2 regions of the Rhizobium sp. BK098 genome follow, and region 1 is predicted to be linked to the other one. Evidence: riboswitches for the same ligand, from Rfam matches in the RefSeq annotation. Region 1 holds a riboswitch; the other holds the start of a gene.

Region 1 (4,101 bases):
CGACGATGCTGACGACCGCTGCCGTCATGAAAGCCGTCACGCCAAGCAGAACGACTTGGGCGCGCTTGACCGCAATGCCAAGCGATGCGGCAGCATCCGTGCCGAAGATGAAGGCATCAAGCACGCGGACATGTGCCATGCAGACGGCGAAGCCGATGATGGCGACCGGCCCGGAAAGATAAACGTCCGGCCAGCGCACGCCGCTCATGGAGCCGAGCAGCCAGAACATGACGCCCCTCGCCTGCTCCGCATTGGCCGAGGTGGTGACGATATAGGAGGTGAGCGCGTTGAAAAGCTGCGAACCGGCGACGCCGCATAGAATGATGCGCTCGCTCGTGCCGCCGACTCCGGCGGCAAGCAGGCCGACGAAAAGAAAGGCTGCAACCGCGCCGAGGAAAGCGCCGCCGGAAAGGCCTAAAATGCCGTAGCCAAGACCGAGGATCATGATGCAGACCGCTCCGGTGGAGGCGCCGGCGGAAATCCCGAGCACAAAGGGTTCGGCGAGCGGATTGCGCAGCAACGCCTGCAAGACCACCCCGCTCAAGGCAAGCGACGCACCGGTGCTTGCAGCAACGAGCGCGCGGCTCAGGCGATAGTCCCAGACGATCCCCTGATGGATCCGGCTGAGTTCGAAGCTCGTTCCGAACAACCGGTTCGAAACGGCCTTTACTGTGGTCGACAGCGGGATCGAAATCTCGCCGATCGATACGGCGAGGCTGATCATGAAGGTCAGAAGAATGACGGCAGCCATGGCGAGCGCCAAGAGCGCCCACCATGTCCTGCGTTTTGCGGCGAGACCCATATCTTACTGCGCCAGGCCGAAGGACTTGATGCCCTTGGCCAATACTTCAATGCCGTCGATGGTGCGGATGGTCGGGTTCATCGACTGCGCATCCATCATGACGAAACGCTTGTTCTTAACGGCGTCGAGCTGGCTGGTGACTGGATCTTTTTCGAGGAAATCGACTTTGACCTTCGGATCGTCGGCCGCATAGCGGCGGCGGTCCATGGTGGCTATGACGATCACGGCCGGGTTGGCCTGCGAAATGGTTTCCCAACCGACCATCGGCCATTCTTCTTCCGTCGTCACCACGTTTCTGGCGCCGAGCGTCTTCAGGATATAGGCCGGCGCGCTGTTCTTGCCGGCGATATAGGCATCGCCATTGACCTCCTTGCTGGAGAACCAGAACACGATCGGAAGATCCTTGGCCTTGGCAGCGGCAATCGAAGCGACTGCATCCGCCTCGCGCTTTTTCAGATCCGCGATCAGGGCATCGCCGCGATCCCTAACGTCGAAGATCTGCGAGAGCTCGGCGATTTCCTGATAGACCAGATCCATCGTGAAAAGCTCCTTGCGCACACCATCGCCGCCATCGGTATTGACCTTGGCGACACAATCGGTCGGAGCAACATAGGTATTGATCCCGAGTTCCGAAAATTGCTGGCGTGTGCCGACGGAACCCTGCGCGCCGACATGCCATTCGAATTCGGCAGCGACGAGATCCGGAGCCTTGCCAACGACGGATTCGAAGCTCGGATCGTTATCGGCGAGCCGCGGGATCTTGCCGTTGACTTCGCCATATTGCGGCAGAACCGGGCCGACCCAGACCGCCGTTCCGGCAATCTTGTCGGCAAGGCCGAGCGAAAAGAGGATTTCACTCATGCCCTGGCCGATCGAAACGATCTTGGCCGGAGCCTTTTCAAAAGTGACCTTCTGACCGCAATTATCGATGGTGAGAGGATATTGGGTGGCGGCAAAACCGGCGCCGGCAAAACCGGTCAGCCCAAGTGCAAATGCAATGGTCGTCAAAAAATGGCGCATGAAAGGTCTCGATAGGATTAAGGAAACGGGGCGGCGTCAGCGCGATCGCGCTGAGAAAGACGGCCGCCGGCTGCGGAGATCCCAATCAAGGCCGATAGGTGTCGGATAATGTCGAAGGCGCAGGTCAATCATTCTCTGTCCTTTCCGAGCATCCCCGCCCGGCTGATTGGATCGTGATCGACGGCAGGTCTCCTGGCTTGCGGATATCTGACTATCATCGGCCTTCCCGCAAGCATGCTTGCAGTGGCGCGGCTCAAAGCCTCAGGAAGGAACCAGCAGGCTGGTCATTCCCGGATGATCGGCAATCCGCTTACAGTTGCGGGGGCAGCCACGGTCTAGGTCCCGCTTGGGTCATCCTCACCGTGTTCCCTATTAATCCCCGCGGAGTCTTCCTTGGGGAACCGTCACGTCCAGTTATTACGGACTGCCTCGTTCCGTCAAGGACGCTTGGATAGAAATGAGACAGAGCACGCCATGCCCATGGGAAGGAAAGGCGGCGGGCCTATGCGGCCTCTGCCAGTTCCACACGATTTCTCCCGCCCGCCTTCGCCCGATAGAGCGCCTTGTCGGCGGCCTCGAGCACATGTTTGAAATCTGTCGTCGGTTCGAGGGAGCAGGCGATGCCGATGCTGACCGTGACATGGACGGCCTCCTGCTCGAACATCAAGGTCGTGTCCTCGATGTCCTTGCGAATTTTCTCCGCGACGGCAGCGGCGGCTCGCGTATCGGTGTTGGGCAGCAGCACGACGATCTCCTCGCCGCCATAACGGGCGGCAATATCAGTCTTGCGGACGGTTTGCCTGATGACATCGGCCAACCGCGCCAGAACGGTGTCACCGAAGGAATGGCCCCAGCTATCGTTGATCTTCTTGAAGTGATCGATATCGAGCATGATGATCGAGAAGGGGATACGCCGCATACCCGCTTCCTTGCTGCATCGATCGCCTTCGCGCTGCAGCACCCGGCGGTTGGGAAGCCTTGTCAGCGGATCGAGGCTCGCTTCGTTCTCCAGCGCGCGCTGGATGCCAATGCGATATTGCTCCCGCTGCAAGAGATCCGACAACAGCATGACGCCGAGGATATTGACGATCGTCACCGGAAGTGTCGCCGAGATAAGAAGGGCGCGCGCAACCGTCCACGGAAAAAGGAAAACAACCACAATGGATGAACAGGTCGCCAGACCGAACAGAGCCGATCGCCGCCATCCCGTGCCGGTCCATTGCCGCGGCAGCAGAGTGAGTACATAGCCCGCGATTGCAACGATTACGATGCCGGCTACGCCGACCACCGCGCCCATGCCGCCCACCATGTACCGAAACAGCGCCATCATCGCCGCAGCGACAATGGTTCCCAAAAGGCCGCCATAGATTGGCGTAAGGACAAGGAGGATCGACCGGCCATCCTGGATCACACCTGGCATCCATTGGATGGGATCGCCCATGGACAGGATGCCGACCAGCCCGAACAACAGCCCGACGGCCACGGATTTCAAAGCGCCGCGCTCGACGATACGGATGACCCAGGAATAGGCATAGACAATAATCGCCACCTGGCCGAGGACACGTATTAGCGAGATCAGATGTGTTTCGACTTCCATGGCGATTCCCAGTCTTCGCAACGCGCCGCGATAGATGAGCTGCGGCGGCATGGTCGAAGTCCTTATGAGATACCATGCGATCTCTAAAAATAGTTTATATGCCTCTCATCGATCGGCAGTGCGGCGGCATCGCGGCACGAATTGACGCATTGCGCTTGTGATGCGCCTGCCCTATGACTGAAACCTTATCCGCGAATGCGGTGGTGGGGACAAGCATGCGGAAGACGATTTCGCGAACATTTCAGTGGAGCGCGCGCATTCTTTGCGCCGTTGCGCTGTTGCTCGTCGGCTTCGCCCATCAACCGATCGTCGCAACCGCGGACGAAATATCCCCGATCGAGCTTGCCCAGTACCGGCTTCCGGATGGCTCCCTGCCCGTTCTTTGCATCACCTACAAGGATGCCGACGGCAAGGTGCACGGGAAAGCCTACGCACCCGGATGCGAGGCATGCCGGATTGCGTCCGCCGCGATGCTGCCTGCGCCTCCTACCGACATTTGTGAGCGCCTTGCCTCCCCGCGTGGAGAGACGGTCGTCGCACGATCGGAGGCGTTCCACCGCCAGCTTTATCCGCCGAATACAGGCCCGAGAGCACCACCCCTCCCCGACATCGTTGGCTGAACCGGCATTGCGGCTTTCGTCGCGATGCCCGCCGTCAACGCTGCCGCTTGCGCGACCATCAC
Region 2 (4,101 bases), on a different contig from region 1:
GGCTTCGAATCCCCCGGCAGCACCGCAATCAAGGCGCCCTGGCGCGCCGCGCAGGCATGCAGCGCTTCCAGAGCATAATGGAAGTAACTCGCCCCTCCCAGCGCCCGCACGATGATGAGCTTCGCATGCCGCGCTGTCCTGTCGACATAGGTATCGACGGACATCGGATGCTTGAGGCTCATCAGGCTTGCAAGCCGAAGGGAACGGTCGCCCTCACCATGCGCCGCGGCAATCGCCGCAAGCTCGGTATCGGCAGCCGACAGAAAGAGGATATCGCCGGGCGACTGCCCAAGGTCGATCGCCTCCTCGCCGTCGCTGATCGTTCCCTTCTGTGCCAGGAGGAGATGCATGGATTTCCCTTAGGCCAGCGCCTCGATCGCCTTGCGCACGATCGTCTCGTCCATCTCGTGCAGACCGATCACCACGAGCCGGGTCGCGCGAGCTTCGCCCGGTGTCCAGGGGCGATCGAAATAGGTGTCGATGCGGCTGCCGACGGCCTGCACCTGCAGGCGCATGGGCTTGCCGGGGACATCGACAAAGCCCTTGAGGCGCAGCACGTCATGCTCCGCAATCACGCCCTTCAGCGCATCGACGAAAGCCACCGGATCGGCGATCGGGCCAAGCTCGACGACGAAGCTGTCGAACTCGTCGTGATCGTGCGGCGTGCCGTCCTCATGCTCCAGCTCGTGATGGGATTTGCGGTTGACAATATCGTCTTCCGTGCCGATTCCGAGGCCGAGCAGGATGGCGGCCGGCACATCGCCGTTCTTCGCTTCGATGATCGTCGGCTTGCGGACCGTGCGCGAGGCAACCTCGGCGCGGACACGGCCGAGACCGTCGATATCGATCAGGTCGGTCTTGTTGAGCACGATCAGATCTGCGCAGGTCAGTTGGTCCTCAAAAAGCTCCTCGATGGGGCTTTCGTGGTCGAGCGAATCATCCTCGACGCGGGCAGCCTCGACGGCGTCGTGGTCGTCGGCGAAACGGCCGGCGGCGACGGCGGCGCTATCGACGACGGTGATGACGCCGTCGACGGTGACGTGGGTGCGGATGTCGGGCCAGTTGAAGGCAGCGACCAGCGGCTGCGGCAGAGCAAGGCCTGACGTTTCGATGACGATGTGGTCGGGGCGCGCATCTCGCTCCAGAAGCTTCGTCATGGTTGGAATAAAGTCGTCGGCCACGGTGCAGCAGATGCAGCCGTTGGTCAGCTCGATGATATCGTCTTCGGTGCAGTTCTCCGCGCCGCACCCCTTCAGCACGTCGCCATCGACGCCGAGATCGCCGAACTCGTTGATGATCAGCGCGATCTTCTTGCCGCCGGCATTCTGCAGGAGGTTGCGGATCATCGTCGTCTTGCCGGCTCCGAGGAAGCCGGTGATGACGGTGGCGGGAATCTTTTCCTGGTTCATATGCATCAACCCTTCATTTTCAGCGGCAAGCCCGCTGCGATAAAATAGACTTCGGCACTTGCCGCTGCGACCATTTGGTGCAGACGGCCGGCATGATCGCGAAATTCGCGCGCCATGCGATTTTCCGGCACGATTCCCAAGCCAACTTCGTTGGAGACGAGAACGAGCCTCGATCGTGCGGTCGGCAGAAAGGCGGTCAGGGCGGCAAATTCCGCCGCCATGTCACGCTCGGCCATCATCAGATTGGTGACCCATAGCGTCAGGCAGTCGACAAGCACTGCCCGCCCCTCGGCATCGATGGCGGCAAGCTGCCCGACGAGATCGATTGGCTCCTCATGCGTCTGCCAAAGGTCGCCGCGGTCGGCACGATGCTTCGCGATGCGCTCGCGCATCTCGTCGTCCCATGCCTGCCCTGTCGCCACATAGTGACGTTCAAGACCCGTGTCCGAAACCAGGGATTCGGCAAACCTGGATTTGCCGGAACGCGCGCCGCCAAGGACGAAGACTGCTTGGGAAGCCGGAGGCGACATGTGTTATGCCCGCTCACACGCAAAAGCGAGCGCCACCAGCACTAAGTCGATACCGGGAAACAGGCGTCCAAACGCCGAAAAAAACTCGTCTTGCGCCATGACAACCTCCGTGCTGGCAGCGGAACTGACGTTCCATAATAGGCTTTGTGCCTGGCACGCATGGCAGGTCTCCTGGCTCGCGGATAAGGCGCCGCGACGGGGGCGGACCGAAACCGGTCGCCCCCAATCGTGCACAAGCGGATCTTTCTCGCCTTCCCGGCAGTCCATCATGAAAAGGCGGACGATTCGTAGAATAAGAGGCGTCCAGCCCCGGTTAATCATGATGCCACGCCAGTGGCTTTTTCGACTTGAGCCTGTCCCGCCCCGTTCGCCCCATGCGAACCATCGACAGAATAGGCTTCGAACCGAATGAAAGACCCTGACCGCTCTACAGTCGCGGGGTCGGCTGTGATGAGAACGCCCGGATTGGGTCCGTCCCTCCACATTCCCTTTTCATCCCATGCGGCAGATCGCCGCTCGGGAACCATTCGTTATGCCGGCAATGATTAGGCTTTCACTTACGTCAAGTCAATCAAGGGCATGGATGCGACCTGCGCCGTCCCGATTGCGAAATCGGCGGAAAATTCTCATGAAACCAGCGGCTTTTTTGCCGTATTTCTTTGATGTTAGGAGTTTATAGAGGGTAAGCTCTCACATTCGAGTAAAACGTATCGTCCGTTTCCCATGCTGCAGAAATTCCAACCGCGACGCCTCGGCGTCTTCTCGGCCCTATTCGATCTCGGTCGCTTCAGGGCATTGCTGCGCCGTGGCGAATTGGGACTTGTCTTCGCCGGAGCGCTGGTAGGCATAGTATCCGGCTGTGCGGTCACGGCGATGAGCTATATCTCGCGCAAACTTCACAGCGTCATCTATGGCATAACCGACTACGAACGCTTGAGTTCGGCGGCAATGGCAATTCGGGACAAATCGGTAGTGTTCATCGCACCGATCGCAGGTGGCATCATTCTCGGCATCCTGCTCTACATATTGTCCCGCACACGCAAAAAGCCGATGGTCGACCCGATCGAAGCCAATGCGCTGCACGGCGGTCGCATGTCGCTCACCGACAGTATCATCGTTGCCGTGCAGAACCTGATCTCGAATGGATTCGGCGCCTCTGTCGGACTTGAGGCCGGCTACACGCAGATTGCCGCCGGCATCGCCTCCAAATTCGGCTACAAGATGCAGATGCGCCGCGCGGATCTGCGCATGCTCGTCGGCTGCGGCGCGGCCGGCGCCATCGCCGCCGCTTTCAACGCGCCGCTCACCGGCGCCTTCTACGCCTTCGAGCTGATCATCGGCAGCTATTCGATCGTGACCCTGACACCCGTCGTCGTTTCGGCGCTGATATCCACAATGATCGCAAGACTGCTTGCCGGCGACGACTTTGCCATCGATATCGATCACTTCGGGGCGATCGTGCCGGCGGATTATCTTCCGGCCATCCTGCTCGGCGCCTTCTGCGCCGGTATCGGCATCCTGATCATGCAGGGCGTCGCATGGGTCGAGGAACTGGCGCGCAAAAGCTCGATCGCGCCGCCTTTCCGCCCTGCACTTGGCGGCTTGGTGGTGGGAACACTGGCGTTGATCTCGCCACAGGTTCTGTCTGCCGGCCACGGCGCCCTGCATCTTAACCTATCGGCCGATGTGACGCTGAGTGCACTTGTCGGCGTCTTCGTCCTGAAGTCCCTGGCATCAGCGGTCTCGATCGGCTCCGGCTTCAGAGGCGGTCTCTTCTTTGCGTCGTTGTTCATGGGTGCGCTGCTCGGTAAGATCTTCGCCTATTGCGCACCTTATTTCGATCACGCCACGCTGACGCCGGCCGTCTACGCAGTCGTCGGCATGAGCTCGCTTGCCGTCGCGATCATTGGCGGGCCGCTTACCATGACCTTCCTGGCGCTCGAAATCACCGGAGATTTTCCGATCACCGCCCTGGTTCTGGCGGCGGTCATCACCTCCTCGCTGGTGGTGCGCACGACCTTCGGCTACTCCTTCGCCACGTGGCGCTTCCATTTGCGCGGCGAGAGCATCCGCAGCGCTCACGATGTCGGCTGGATCCGCAACCTGACCGTCGCCCGCATGATGCGCCCCGATGTGCATACGGCCAGCATCGACATGAGCAT

Evidence for each region. Region 1 has a riboswitch for cobalamin ahead of FHT73_RS13365 (ABC transporter substrate-binding protein). Riboswitches for the same ligand answer to the same signal wherever they lie in the genome.
Region 2: it holds a riboswitch for cobalamin, as region 1 does, so the genes downstream of both, cobU (bifunctional adenosylcobinamide kinase/adenosylcobinamide-phosphate guanylyltransferase) here and FHT73_RS13365 (ABC transporter substrate-binding protein) in region 1, are expected to answer to the same signal.

The regions. Positions count from the first base shown of each region.
Region 1 is NZ_JACHYY010000004.1:296,189-300,289, reverse strand. It holds gene FHT73_RS13370 (iron ABC transporter permease) at 1-802, opposite strand, end outside; gene FHT73_RS13365 (ABC transporter substrate-binding protein) at 806-1,822, opposite strand; cobalamin riboswitch at 1,987-2,243, opposite strand; gene FHT73_RS13360 (diguanylate cyclase) at 2,325-3,470, opposite strand; gene FHT73_RS13355 (hypothetical protein) at 3,635-4,039, shown strand.
Region 2 is NZ_JACHYY010000001.1:687,884-691,984, reverse strand. It holds gene cobN (cobaltochelatase subunit CobN) at 1-350, opposite strand, end outside; gene cobW (cobalamin biosynthesis protein CobW) at 360-1,409, opposite strand; gene cobU (bifunctional adenosylcobinamide kinase/adenosylcobinamide-phosphate guanylyltransferase) at 1,415-1,939, opposite strand; cobalamin riboswitch at 2,083-2,482, opposite strand; gene FHT73_RS03330 (chloride channel protein) at 2,663-4,101, shown strand, end outside.